2 linked regions of the Thermotoga maritima MSB8 genome follow. The protein of the gene in region 1 binds, or shares a complex with, the protein of each later gene. Links are inferred from orthologs where the notes say so. Each region holds a gene or a part of one and is shown on either strand. Other genes may lie near its edges. The genes, in order: dnaB and dnaG.

What was found.
Region 2: the proteins of dnaB (region 1) and dnaG are in contact, whole or in part, in a crystal structure (PDB 2R6A), measured with the Geobacillus stearothermophilus proteins. The link is inferred for Thermotoga maritima MSB8 from one-to-one orthologs. Residues at the interface, in WP_033016901.1 of Geobacillus stearothermophilus: Ser13, Glu15, Ala16, Gln18, Glu91, Leu92, Asp94, Ala95, Val96, Pro97, Thr98, Ala99, Ala100, Asn101, Tyr104, Tyr105, Ile108; in WP_049624496.1 of Geobacillus stearothermophilus: Lys456, Leu457, Leu458, Pro459, Ala460, Asn463, Ala464, Leu467, Leu535, Leu536, Ile537, Ala538, Gln544, Glu545, Asp548, Tyr549, His552.

What each region holds. Positions count from the first base shown.
Region 1 is NC_000853.1:1,712,585-1,715,738, reverse strand. Bases 283-3,111 are described here. They hold dnaB (replicative DNA helicase), read right to left. Parts: upstream 2,461-3,111; coding sequence 1,105-2,460; downstream 283-1,104. Other genes in these bases: TM_RS08825 (YjgP/YjgQ family permease), read right to left, coding at 2,472-3,111; TM_RS08835 (purine-nucleoside phosphorylase), read right to left, coding at 283-1,067. In the rest of the region: TM_RS08840 (ZIP family metal transporter), read right to left, coding at 1-221; more of TM_RS08835, read right to left, coding at 231-282; more of TM_RS08825, read right to left, coding at 3,112-3,154. UniProt on the Escherichia coli protein: The main replicative DNA helicase, it participates in initiation and elongation during chromosome replication. Travels ahead of the DNA replisome, separating dsDNA into templates for DNA synthesis.
Region 2 is NC_000853.1:1,468,527-1,471,814, reverse strand. Bases 326-3,288 are described here. They hold dnaG (DNA primase), read left to right. Parts: upstream 326-939; coding sequence 940-2,637; downstream 2,638-3,288. Other genes in these bases: rpoD (RNA polymerase sigma factor RpoD), read left to right, coding at 2,643-3,288; rpsI (30S ribosomal protein S9), read left to right, coding at 457-861; rplM (50S ribosomal protein L13), read left to right, coding at 326-437. In the rest of the region: more of rplM, read left to right, coding at 1-325. UniProt on the Escherichia coli protein: RNA polymerase that catalyzes the synthesis of short RNA molecules used as primers for DNA polymerase during DNA replication.

The sequences.
Region 1 (3,154 bases):
AGGACGAAGCCTATCAGGAATCTGACGATCCCTCCCATTTCGAGGGAGGGAGCGACCAAGCTGAAAGCACTCGCAGCCAGCATGACACCGGCAGCGAACCCCAAGAAAGAGTCGATCACCTTGTCACTCGTGTGGTGCGGTTTTAAAAAAAGGAACGGCAACGCACCGAGCGAGGTTGCCATTCCCGCGATCGTGCTGTAGAGGATTCCCTTGAGAACCATCCCTTCACCTCAGAGTTTTCTGACGACCTCGAAGATGATCTGTGCGATCTTTCTTCCCGTCTTCTCAGCGACTTCCAGGACCTCCTCTGCGGTGAGCGGCTTGAGGTCTTCAGGAACGGCCCTGTCGGTGATGGCGGAGATTCCAAGGACCCTTATCTGACCGTGCCTTGCCACTATGACTTCCGGAACGGTTGACATTCCAACTGCATCGGCTCCGAATTTTCTGAGCATCCTGAGCTCAGCGGGTGTTTCGAAGCATGGACCCGTAACGGCCACATAGACACCCTGATAGACGGGAATTCCCAGTTCTCTGGCACTGTTGTAAGCGAGTTCTATGAGTTCCTTGTCGTAGGGCTCCGACATGTCCGGAAACCTGGGACCCCATTCATCCACGTTGGGGCCTATGAGAGGATTGTCACCCATGAAGTTGATGTGATCGGTTATGATCATGGGTCTTCCCACTTCGAAATCCGGATTCAACCCACCAGCGGCGTTGGTAACAATCAGAATTTCAACACCGAGAAGCTGCATCACTCTGATGGGGAATGTGACTTCCTTCATTGAATAACCCTCGTAGTAGTGAAACCTTCCGTTCATCAGCATGACGTTCTTTCCAAAGAGTTTTCCGAAGATCAGCTCACCCTTGTGACCCGGAGCTGTGGAAATGGGAAATCCTGGTATCTCGCTGTAGGGTATCTTCTTGGAGGTTCCCTCCTTTTCCACCTCATCCGCTATGACGGAAAGACCAGAACCCAGTATTATCGCTATTTCGGGTGTTTCATCGATCTGACCTTTCAGATATTCAACCGCTTTTTCCACTCTTTCTTTGTAGGCCTTTATGTCCACGTCGAACACCTCCCTGGTCTTTTTCAAGAAAATTCTATCATGAATGCACCACATCGACTTCATGGAACGTAACCGTTCTGGGGTCGAAGATCAGAGTGATCGTTCCAACGGGACCGTTTCTCTGTTTACCTATTATGATTTCAGCTTCGTGAGGTTCGTGAAGCTTGCTTTCCTCTTTGGATTTTTTGCTCCTGTAATATTCCTCCCTGTAGATGAAGATGACTGTGTCTGCGTCCTGTTCTATCGCACCGGATTCCCTGAGGTCACTCAGCCTCGGTCTTTTGTCTTCTCTCTGTTCTACGGCCCTCGAAAGCTGTGAAAGCGCTATCACCACTATGTCGAGTTCCCTCGCAAGGAGCTTCAGAGATCTCGAGATCTCGGATATCTCCTGCTGTCTGCTTTCTTTTCTTCCTTTCAGGTGCATGAGCTGGAGATAGTCGACAAAAATGGCTTTTACATCGTATTCTTTTTTCATCCTTCTCGCTTTTGCCCTCAACGATCGCGGATCGAGGAGTGACTCATCGTCCACAACTATGGGTGCTTTGTAGAGTTTAGAAGCCGCTATTGTGAGTCTTTCCCACTTCTCCTGATCCAGGTATCCTGTTCTGATGCTGTAAAGATCCACACCGGACTCCATGCTGAGTAGTCTTTGAGCGAGCTGTTCCTTGGACATCTCGAGACTGAATATTCCGACGGGGATTTCGAAATTGACAGCCATGTTCCTCGCTATTGAGAGTGCGAAGGAGGTTTTTCCCATGGAGGGTCTCGCTGCTATTATCACCAGATCGGAGCTGTGGAACCCTGTGGTCTGTTTGTCCAGACTTTTGAATCCCGTTGGTAGTCCCGTTATGAGCACACCGGGTTCTATAAGGTTGGCTCTTTCCCTGAAGTTCTCCAGGTTTTCAAACACCCGGTGCATGATGCCTCTCAGATGATCGTAGGATTTTGTCGTTTTCATCTCTGAGATCTCGAAGATCATCTTTTCTGCGTTGTCGAGCAGGATCTCCACATCTTCTTCCATGTAGGCACTTTCTGAGATTTTTCTGGAGATCTCAATGAGTTTCCTCAGAATGGATTTTTCCTTGACGATCTCCGCGTAGTGAAGTGCGTGTGCAGAACTGGGCACAGCCTCAGCGAGCTGGGCCACTTCCAGATCTCCACCTACTTCCTCGAGTTTTCCCATGCTTTGAAGCTTGTCACAGACGGAAACCACGTCCACCGGTTTTCCTTCGTCGTAAAGCTCTTCCATCGCTCTGAAGATGTGTTGGTGTTTTTTCAGATAGAAATCTTCGTGGCTCAAAATTTCAAGAACGTCGTTTATTACCGACGGATCTATCAATATGCTTCCGAGCACAGCAACTTCGGCCTCTAAGTTGTGCGGGGGAACACGCATGTTCTCACCTCTCAAAAAACGTTGAGCCCTATCCCTTCTTCCGTGTCGAAACCGATACCGCTGTTCGGAAAATCTCTTATGAAGAAAAGAATGGAGAAACTCTCAAGAGTGAAATTCCTGCCGAATGAAGTTGAAATCTTCGTTCCAAGACAGTGCAAAGCCTTTTCAACAGACAGAGAAAACTTCTCCACGTTCCAGTCCTTTAATGAAAAAGATATTTCCAGCGCCGGATCACCGTTCTTTGTCTGATAAGAAAATTCCAGGTTGTCACTGGAATAACTCATTTTCAAAGAGTGGGTGGACTCTCCTTTTTTAAACGTCCCGCGTATCCAGAATTCATCCAGTTCAAAGGGATCAACGCTCAGCTTTGTGTACGTGGTTATTCGCGGGTTTTCCATGAAAAGGAAATTCTTTCCGTATATCCTCATCTGATCCTCGACGTACTTAACGTGTGGTTCTCTGTAGTAGTAGGTGAAGTAGAATCTGTTCAGGAAAGCTCCCATTCTCTGCTGGAAGTTCCAGGTGGTGTAACTTCTGCTGATCTCGTCCAGAACGAACCGGGTAGTGGAGTCCACAGTGTGAGTGATATCTCCTGTTTTGAACGAGTAAGAGGTTTTGAGATACGGATCCGAGAACTCCTTTTCGAGGAAATCGTAGGTTGTTTCTAAGGAAGATTTGAAATTTTCATAAGAGA
Region 2 (3,288 bases), 240 kb from region 1 along the record:
TTCCTGTTCAGAAGACAACTATGATAAAACCCGAAGAGGTTGAAAGAAAATGGTACGTGGTAGATGCTTCCGGAAAGGTTCTCGGAAGACTCGCGACGCGCATAGCGAAGATATTGATGGGGAAACACAAGCCCAATTACACTCCGCACGTTGACACGGGAGATTACGTCATCGTTGTGAACGCTGACAAGGTGGTTCTTACCGGAAAGAAGCTCGATCAGAAGGTTTATTACTGGCATTCTGGTTATCCCGGAGGTCTGAAGTCTCTGACAGCAAGACAGATGCTGGAAAAGCATCCCGAAAGACTCATATGGCTCGCTGTCAAAAGGATGCTCCCGAAGAACAGAAAGGGCAGAAAAATGCTCAAAAGACTCAAAGTTTATGCGTCACCCGAACATCCACATCAGGCACAGAAACCTGAGCCTATTGAACTGTGAAGAATGAGGAGGGAGAAGAATGGCCGAAGTGGTAGGATACTACGGAACGGGAAGAAGAAAGACTGCTGTTGCAAGAGTTTATTTGAGACCGGGAGAAGGAAAAGTGAAGGTCAATGGAAAAGAATACGAAAGTCTGAATGACTATTTCAAAAATCCTGCATGGACAAAACACGCGATAGAGCCCCTTGAGGTAACCAACACACTTGGCAAATTCGATCTTGTCATAAGGGTTAACGGTGGAGGTCTGTCCGGCCAGTCCGGTGCCGTGAGGCTTGGAATTGCCAGAGCCCTCCTTCAGTACGACCAGAATCTGAGACCTGTTCTCAAGAAATACAAGATGCTCACAAGGGATCCAAGAGAAGTGGAAAGAAAGAAGTACGGTTTGAAAAAGGCAAGAAGAGCTCCTCAGTTCTCCAAGAGGTGATTTTGCTGGCAGCAGACAATTGCGGGGTCCGGTTCTCCCGGACCTCTCTTTTTCTGTTTGTTAACGAGGAGTGAGAATGTGATTCCTCGAGAGGTCATCGAGGAAATAAAAGAAAAGGTTGACATCGTAGAGGTCATTTCCGAGTACGTGAATCTTACCCGGGTAGGTTCCTCCTACAGGGCTCTCTGTCCCTTTCATTCAGAAACCAATCCTTCTTTCTACGTTCATCCGGGTTTGAAGATATACCATTGTTTCGGCTGCGGTGCGAGTGGAGACGTCATCAAATTTCTTCAAGAAATGGAAGGGATCAGTTTCCAGGAAGCGCTGGAAAGACTTGCCAAAAGAGCTGGGATTGATCTTTCTCTCTACAGAACAGAAGGGACTTCTGAATACGGAAAATACATTCGTTTGTACGAAGAAACGTGGAAAAGGTACGTCAAAGAGCTGGAGAAATCGAAAGAGGCAAAAGACTATTTAAAAAGCAGAGGCTTCTCTGAAGAAGATATAGCAAAGTTCGGCTTTGGGTACGTCCCCAAGAGATCCAGCATCTCTATAGAAGTTGCAGAAGGCATGAACATAACACTGGAAGAACTTGTCAGATACGGTATCGCGCTGAAAAAGGGTGATCGATTCGTTGATAGATTCGAAGGAAGAATCGTTGTTCCAATAAAGAACGACAGTGGTCATATTGTGGCTTTTGGTGGGCGTGCTCTCGGCAACGAAGAACCGAAGTATTTGAACTCTCCAGAGACCAGGTATTTTTCGAAGAAGAAGACCCTTTTTCTCTTCGATGAGGCGAAAAAAGTGGCAAAAGAGGTTGGTTTTTTCGTCATCACCGAAGGCTACTTCGACGCGCTCGCATTCAGAAAGGATGGAATACCAACGGCGGTCGCTGTTCTTGGGGCGAGTCTTTCAAGAGAGGCGATTCTAAAACTTTCGGCGTATTCGAAAAACGTCATACTGTGTTTCGATAATGACAAAGCAGGCTTCAGAGCCACTCTCAAATCCCTCGAGGATCTCCTAGACTACGAATTCAACGTGCTTGTGGCAACCCCCTCTCCTTACAAAGACCCAGATGAACTCTTTCAGAAAGAAGGAGAAGGTTCATTGAAAAAGATGCTGAAAAACTCGCGTTCGTTCGAATATTTTCTGGTGACGGCTGGTGAGGTCTTCTTTGACAGGAACAGCCCCGCGGGTGTGAGATCCTACCTTTCTTTCCTCAAAGGTTGGGTCCAAAAGATGAGAAGGAAAGGATATTTGAAACACATAGAAAATCTCGTGAATGAGGTTTCATCTTCTCTCCAGATACCAGAAAACCAGATTTTGAACTTTTTTGAAAGCGACAGGTCTAACACTATGCCTGTTCATGAGACCAAGTCGTCAAAGGTTTACGATGAGGGGAGAGGACTGGCTTATTTGTTTTTGAACTACGAGGATTTGAGGGAAAAGATTCTGGAACTGGACTTAGAGGTACTGGAAGATAAAAACGCGAGGGAGTTTTTCAAGAGAGTCTCACTGGGAGAAGATTTGAACAAAGTCATAGAAAACTTCCCAAAAGAGCTGAAAGACTGGATTTTTGAGACAATAGAAAGCATTCCTCCTCCAAAGGATCCCGAGAAATTCCTCGGTGACCTCTCCGAAAAGTTGAAAATCCGACGGATAGAGAGACGTATCGCAGAAATAGATGATATGATAAAGAAAGCTTCAAACGATGAAGAAAGGCGTCTTCTTCTCTCTATGAAAGTGGATCTCCTCAGAAAAATAAAGAGGAGGTGATCGGTATGGCGAAGAAGGAAAAGGTCACAATGAACGAAGAACAGCAGGTTCTTCAGGAACAGCACCAGGAGCAGACGCAGGAGCAGACACAGGAACAGAAGGAAACACTTCCTCCTCAGATAGAGAGGCGTATAAAAAAGCTCATAAGTTTAGGGAAAAAGAAGGGTTACATAACGTACGAGGATATAGACAAGGCCTTCCCGCCAGATTTCGAAGGGTTTGACACGAACTTGATAGAGAGAATACATGAGGAACTGGAAAAGCATGGAATAAACATCGTGGAAAATGAACCTGAGGAAGAGGAAATAAGCGCTTCCAGTGATGAACAGGAACTCGAAGAACTTCTGGAGAAAGAATCTCCTGAGATACACGATTCGAGCAACGTAAGGGATTCTATCAAGATGTATCTCAAAGAGATAGGAAAGATTCCTCTACTCACACCTGCTCAGGAACGTGAACTCGCAAGACGAGCACAGATGGGCGATAAGAAGGCCAAAGAGAAACTCATAACATCGAATCTGAGGCTTGTTGTCAGTATAGCCAAGCGTTACATGGGGCGCGGTCTTTCTTTCCAGGACCTCATACAGGAAGGAAACATAGGACTTCTGAAGGCGGTAGAAAAGTTCGACTGGAGAAAGGGTTACAAATTCA